Regions from separate parts of the Telluria sp. RT2P19 genome, predicted to be linked through region 2. Evidence: predicted binding sites of a transcription regulator. Region 2 holds the regulator's gene; the other holds the start of a gene.
The links. Region 2 encodes LexA, which represses DNA repair genes until DNA is damaged. Its sites were predicted from a motif close to ACTGTATNNNNATACAGT; they were not measured.

Region 1: a site for LexA is predicted at 2,153-2,170, ahead of AC56KW_RS02815 (DNA topoisomerase IV subunit B). Genes of this name have one in related genera too.

What each region holds. Positions count from the first base shown of each region.
Region 1 is NZ_JCASIL010000002.1:149,739-153,144, reverse strand. Features, by position in the region: gene parC (DNA topoisomerase IV subunit A) at 1-55, opposite strand, end outside; gene AC56KW_RS02815 (DNA topoisomerase IV subunit B) at 89-2,086, opposite strand; gene AC56KW_RS02810 (response regulator) at 2,265-3,083, shown strand; gene AC56KW_RS02805 (gamma-glutamyl-gamma-aminobutyrate hydrolase family protein) at 3,150-3,406, shown strand, end outside.
Region 2 is NZ_JCASIL010000010.1:89,911-93,316, forward strand. Features, by position in the region: gene AC56KW_RS13975 (cystathionine gamma-synthase family protein) at 1-312, shown strand, start outside; gene AC56KW_RS13980 (tetratricopeptide repeat protein) at 433-1,149, shown strand; gene lexA (transcriptional repressor LexA) at 1,209-1,838, opposite strand; gene rpsF (30S ribosomal protein S6) at 2,122-2,517, shown strand; gene priB (primosomal replication protein N) at 2,559-2,849, shown strand; gene rpsR (30S ribosomal protein S18) at 2,880-3,170, shown strand; gene rplI (50S ribosomal protein L9) at 3,209-3,406, shown strand, end outside.

The sequences.
Region 1 (3,406 bases), on a different contig from region 2:
TCTCGACGTCCGAGGGCTCGTGTTGCTGTTCAAAGAGACTTGGTTGATTCGTCATGATGTGTGTTCGGTTGCTCGCGTGGGCGGACGATTAGATATCCGCCTCGGTCTCGTTACCGTGTTCCTCGATCCAGGCGCGGCGTGCGGCGGCTTCGCCCTTGCCCATCAGCATATTGAAACGCGATGCCGATTCGGCCAGGTCGTACTGGCCGAACGATACCGGCAGCAGGCGGCGCGTGTCCGGGTTCATCGTCGTTTCCCACAGCTGCTCGGCGTTCATCTCGCCCAGGCCCTTGAAGCGCGAAATGCTCCATACGCCTTCCTTCAGGCCTTCTTTCTTGAGCTTGTCCTCGATCGCCAGCAGCTCGCCATCGTCCAGCGCATACAGCTTCTGGATCGGCTTCTTGCCGCGCGCCGGCACGTCGACGCGGTAAAGCGGCGGACGCGCGATGCAGATATTCCCGTTGCGGAACAGGGCCGGGAAGTGCTTGAAGAACAGCGTCAAGAGCAGCACCTGGATGTGCGAACCGTCGACGTCGGCATCCGACAGGATGCAGATCTTCCCGTAGCGCAGGCTGGTCAGGTCGGGCGAGTCGTTCGGTCCGTGCGGATCGACGCCGATTGCCACCGAGATATCGTGGATCTCGTTGTTGGCGAACAGGCGATCACGGTCGGTCTCCCACGAGTTGAGCACCTTGCCGCGCAGCGGCAGGATGGCCTGGAATTCCTTGTCGCGGCCCATCTTGGCCGAACCGCCGGCCGAATCGCCCTCGACCAGGAACAGTTCATTGCGGGTGATGTCGCTCGACTCGCAATCGGTCAGCTTGCCCGGCAACACGGCCACGCCGGACGATTTCTTCTTCTCGACTTTTTGCAGCGAGCGCAGGCGCGACTGGGCCTGCTTGATCACCAGCTCGGCCAGCTTCTTGCCGTATTCGACGTGCTGGTTCAGCCACAATTCGAGCGGCGGCTTGGTAAACGTCGAGACCAGCTTGAGCGCATCGCGCGAGTTCAGGCGTTCCTTGGTCTGGCCCTGGAACTGCGGGTCCAGCACCTTGGCCGACAGCACGAACGAGACGCGCGCGAAGACGTCTTCGGGCAGCAGCTTGACACCCTTCGGCAGCAGGCCATGCAGCTCGACGAAATTCTTCACGGCGCCGAACAGGCCGTCGCGCAGGCCGGCTTCGTGGGTGCCGCCGCTCACGGTCGGGATCAGGTTGACGTAGGACTCGCGCACCACGCCGCCTTCCTCGGTCCAGGCCACGACCCAGTCCGCGCCTTCGCCCTCGGCGAAGCTGTCGTCGCCCGCGGCGGCGAACTGCGCGCCTTCGAACAGCGGGATCAGGGTCTCGCCGCTCGAGCTCTGGGCCAGCGCTTCGTTCAGGTAGCCGCGCAGGCCTTCATCGTAGCGCCAGGTCTGGACATCGCCGGTCTTGCCGTTGGTGAGCGTGACGGTCACGCCCGGCAACAGCACCGCCTTCGAGCGCAGCAGGCGCTGCAGGTCGCCCAGCGGGATGTTCGGGGAGTCGAAATATTTGCCGTCGGGCCAGGCGGTGACGCGGGTGCCGTTCTTCTTGCCGCCGCGTTCGGCTGGCGAAGAGGTCAGCGGCTCGATCACGTCGCCGTCGGCAAACACCAGCTTGTGCTGGCCGTTGCCCTGGTCGTCCTTGCGCCACACCTCGATCTCGAGGCGCTTGGACAGCGCATTGGTGACCGAGACGCCGACGCCGTGCAGGCCGCCCGAGAAGGCGTAGGCGCCGCCCGAGCCCTTGTCGAACTTGCCGCCGGCGTGCAGGCGGGTGAACACGATCTCGACCGTGGACACGCCTTCTTCCGGGTGGATGCCGACCGGGATGCCGCGACCGTCATCCTCGACCGTGATCGAACCGTCGGGGTTCAGGGTCACGCCGATGTTCTTGCAGTGACCGCCCAGCGCTTCGTCCGAGGCGTTGTCGATCACTTCCTGGATGATGTGGAGCGGGTTCTCCGTCCGGGTATACATGCCCGGACGCTGTTTCACAGGTTCGAGTCCCTTGAGGACGCGGATGGATGATTCGCTGTAGTCTGGAACGGGTTTCTTGGAGGCCATCTTGAAGATTGTTTGTCGAATGCTCCGGCATTCTAACTTGTCGGGAGGAAAAGGTTGGGCTTTTTTACTGTTTAAATATACAGTAGTTTTCGCTGTGACGTGCTTTTCGCTTCGCACGTTTGTGCTAGATTAAGTCGGATTGTCACGGCGATGCCAGGGAGGGGCGCTACCGATGTACATGGCCAGCTATCAGTTCACCGTCCGCCTGCTCGGGTTTACCCCGGGCGAAACCGCGCGACTCGAAGCCTTGCTGGCGCAGGCGCCGGGCGTGGGACCGTCGTATTCTTGCCTGCATGACGACAGTTTGCAAGAGCCGGACCTGTATATCGCCAACGGCGACAGTCCGACCGCGCTGACCAGGCTCGGCTGCCTGCCGCCCGGATCGCTGCAGCCGGCGCTCGTCATCGGCAATCCCGATGCCGGCCCCTGGCGCACGCTGGCGCGGCCGGTCGAGCCCTTGCAACTGTACGCGGCGCTGGCCGATCTGCTCGATAGCCGGGTTCATGTCCTGGTGCAGCAGAGCACCCACACCCGGCGCGTGCTGGCCGAGCGGCGGCGCCGTCCGCGCCTGGCGCCGGACTGCGAAACGCCCGCATTCTACGCGCGCCAGCGCCGCGGCCCCGTAGATGGGGCCGTCCTGATCGTCGACAAGGAGTGCAAGCTGCGCAACCAGGTGGCGCGCGTGCTCGGACCGCGCCGGGTGCCGGTGGAATGGACCGACAGCCTGTGCGCCGCGGTGCACCTGTGCGACGAAACGCCGGTCTCGCTCGTCTTGATCAACACTGCGGCGAGCGGCATCGAACCATACGATCTGTGCAGTTCGATCAAGTCGCAGCAGGGGGCGCAGCGGACGCCGGTCGTGTTCCTGGTCGAGCAATCCTTTCACTACGATAGCGTCCGCGCACGCCGCGCCGGCGCGCGCGGCATGCTGGCGACGCCGGTCGCCGGCCGCCACTGGATGCTGACTTTCCAGAAGCTGCTGGACTTGCCGGTGTAGGCGGCACGCGACGTTTTGTAACAACTTTATATCGTGCGCAGTGATGGCGAAGTTATATTAATAACCATGGCTGAAGACGATAAAATCAAGCGCAACGATGACCCGAACGCGGACATCGACGAGCGCCGCGAGACACGTGTACGCGTGCCCGATCGCCGCGCCAGCGGCGGCCAGACCGCGCGCGGGCCGGCGCGCTACCTGCGCGATGGCGACAATGCGGTCGCGCTGGCCGGCAGGGTCATCACCTCGCGTTTTCGCTCCTTGCGCGAACGCTTCAACCGCGATTTCATGCAGCGCACCCTGCACATCGGCGTCTCGGCCCG
Region 2 (3,406 bases):
GGCCTGGCATCGCATCCGCAGAACGGGATCGTCAAGGCCTTGTTCCGTTCCGGTGGCTCGCTGCTCAGTTTCGAGCTCAAGCAAGAGATTGATCCGTTCGACTACCTGAACCGCCTGCAACTGGCAATCCCGGCGTCGAACCTGGGCGACAACCGGACCCTCGTGATCCCGGTGGCGCACACGATCTTCTTCGAGATGGGGCCCGAGCGGCGCGCCAGCATGGGCATCGCGGAAGGTTTGATCCGGGTGTCGGTGGGCATCGAGGACACGGACGACCTGGTCGGCGACTTCCGCCAGGCGCTGGACGCGTAAGGCGAGTAAAAGATGGGTTGATGGGGCCGGCGATAGCCGGTCTTGTCATATTTGCGGTTGAGCCCAGCCGTAAAACACGGCTATCATGGACTTTTACCAGCCCAGCCTTGCCAAGTGCCCATGAAACGATTCCTGTCCTGCCTCTCCCTTTCGGTCGCCATGGTGGCCGGCGGCGCCGCCTTCGCAGGCGAGCTCGAGGATGCCAACGCCCTGTTCGAGAAAAAAGACTACGCCGGCGCGCTCAAGATCTATACCAGGCTGGCCAACGCCGGCAATCCGCAAGCCCAGCAGCAACTGGGGCAGATGTACTGGTACGGCGAAGCCGGCGCGGTCGACGAAGCCAGGGCCAGGGAGCTGTTTGAAAAGTCGGCCGCCAAGGGCAACAAGGTCGCTGCCGATTCGCTCGCGGTCATGCAGCAGCGCGTGGAGCGCCGCGCCGAGATCGATTACTGGATCAAGGGCTACGACGGCGCCGACCTGCAGTCGGGCGAATACCGTTGCCCGTCGCCCCGCATCCCGGCGGTGTCGAAGGTGAACGACGACATCGAGCGGGTGAACAAGGCGGTGACCAACTGGCAGGATTGCTACAACAAGATGGTGACCAACCTGAACGCGCAGTCGCCGCTGACCAAGCGCATCCCGCCCGATATCGCCAAGCTGATGAACAAGCAGGAAACGGAAGCCTCGACCGCCTACCTGGAACAGGTGCGCCAGAACATCGCCGAAGGCGCGAAAGTCAATTCGAAGATGGTGCTGGCCGATTTCGCCGCCTGGCGCAGCGCGACCGAAGCCTTCGTGGAGCAGCACAATTCAGTGGTCAACAAGGCCAAGAACTAGGCTGCAAAAGGAAGCGCCGGCACATGGCCGGCGCAGGTACTTGAAGCAGATACTGCCGATTAGTTCCAGCTACGCATCAAGCCAACCGCCAGCCCCTCGAGCGCGAACTCTTCGTCTGGCGTGACCTGGATCACGCTGAAGTCGGGATTTTCTGGCAGCAGCTCGACCAGGTCGCCCGTCTTGCGGTAGCGCTTGACGGTGACTTCTTCGCCCAGGCGGGCGACGACGATCTGGCCGTTCTTGGCGCTGTCGATTTTCTTGACCGCCAGGAAGTCGCCATCCATGATGCCGGCATCGCGCATCGACCAGCCCTTTACTTTCAGCAAAAAGTCGGGCCGCGCCGCGAACATCGCGGTGTCGACGTTATAGGTCGCTTCGACGTGTTCCTGGGCCAGGATCGGATTGCCGGCGGCGACGCGCCCGACCAGCGGCAGCGACATCAGGGAAGGCGGCGGCATCGGGATCTGCACGGCGGTGGCGCCGACCAGGCGGATGCCGCGCGAAGTGCCCGGCGAAATCTCGATCGCGCCCTTGCGCGCCAGCGCTTGCAGGTGTTCTTCGGCCGCATTGGCCGAGCGGAAACCCAGTTCGGATGCGATCTCGGCCCGGGTCGGAGGGAAACCCGTGTTCTCGATCGCTTCCTTGATCAGGTTAAGGATCTGTTCTTGCCTTGCAGTGAGCTTGAGCATAAATATCTTGCGGAAACGGGTTGTAGAGGTAGACTGTATTTTTGTACAGTATTCTGCTATACGCAAGGGATATACACGAAAAAGCGCAAAAAAAGCGCACAAGAAACGAAAAACCCGCGCTTGTCCAGTGTAATTGTCGAGTGAGGGGCACTTGGAAACGCAGGTCTTGACGGCCATGTTCCCATTTCGCCCAATCCACGCTATACTAGCTGGCTGTTCCCTTCCCACACTCGTCTTGACGCCGAGGTGGGCATTTGTTTAAAACGTCCTCAAGGAGTAATGCATGCGTCATTATGAAATCGTTTTTATCGTCCATCCGGACCAGAGCGAGCAAGTCCCGGCGATGATCGAACGTTACAAGGCCACGGTGACCAGCCGCGGCGGTAACATCCATCGCGTGGAAGACTGGGGTCGCCGCCAGATGGCTTACCAGATCCAGAAGCTGCCGAAAGCACACTACATCTGCCTGAACATCGAGTGCGACAACGAGACCCTGGTCGAGCTGGAAACCGCATTCAAGTTCAATGATGCCGTCCTGCGTCATCTGACCGTCAAGATGAAGAAAGCAGAAACCGCACCGTCGCCGATGATGAAATCGGTGCAGCGCGAAGACGCAGCCAAGAGCCACCGCGCAGAAGCAGCCGCTCCTGCAGCAGCTCCAGCCGCTGCCGCTGCCTAAGTCTTTCCCAGGAATCCAGCAGCAAGCAGTAGAAGAACCGGGTGAACCAGCTCCAGCTCGTGGCGACCATCGCCGAGCGTGACGTACTGCGCTACACCCCGGCCGGCGTGCCGATCGTTTCAGCCATCCTGATGCACAGTTCGCATCAGCGAGAGGCGGGGATCGATCGCCTGGTCGAGTTCGAAGTCCCCGCGTTCGCCGCGGGCGAGATTTCGGGCAGGTTCCAAAGCGCCGAACTTGGCGCCAGCTACCGCTTCGATGGCTTCCTCGCACGGAAAAACCGCAACAGCAAAGCCCTGGTGTTTCACATCATTGATTTCAGTGCCGCCTAGTTCGGCAATTTAGATATACAGGAGCCTCAAATGGCATTCGGTAAAAAGTTCGACAAAAACAAAGCTAAAGAAAAACTCAAGCGCAAACAGCAGAACCCGCTGTTCAAGCGCAAGAAGTTCTGCCGCTTCACCGCCGCTGGCGTTGAGCAGGTTGACTACAAAGACGTCGACACCCTGAAGGACTTCGTCCAGGAAAACGGCAAGATCATGCCAGCACGTCTGACCGGCACCAAGGCGCACTACCAGCGTCAGGTCGACACCGCCATCAAGCGCGCCCGTTACCTGGCGCTGCTGCCGTACACCGACCTGCATCACGGTTAATCGTCGGTCACGACAGTCAGATATCCTGGAGATAAAACATGCAAGTTATTCTGTTGGAAAAAGTTATCAACGTCGGCAACCTGGGCGACGTCGTCAAAGTCAAGGATGGTTACGCACGTAACTTCCTGATCCCACAAAAGATGGCCCGCCGCGCTACCGCCGGCGCCGTCGCCGAGTTCGAAGCCAAGCGCGCCGAACTGGAAAAAGCAGCCGCCGAGAAACTGGCAGCCGCCCAA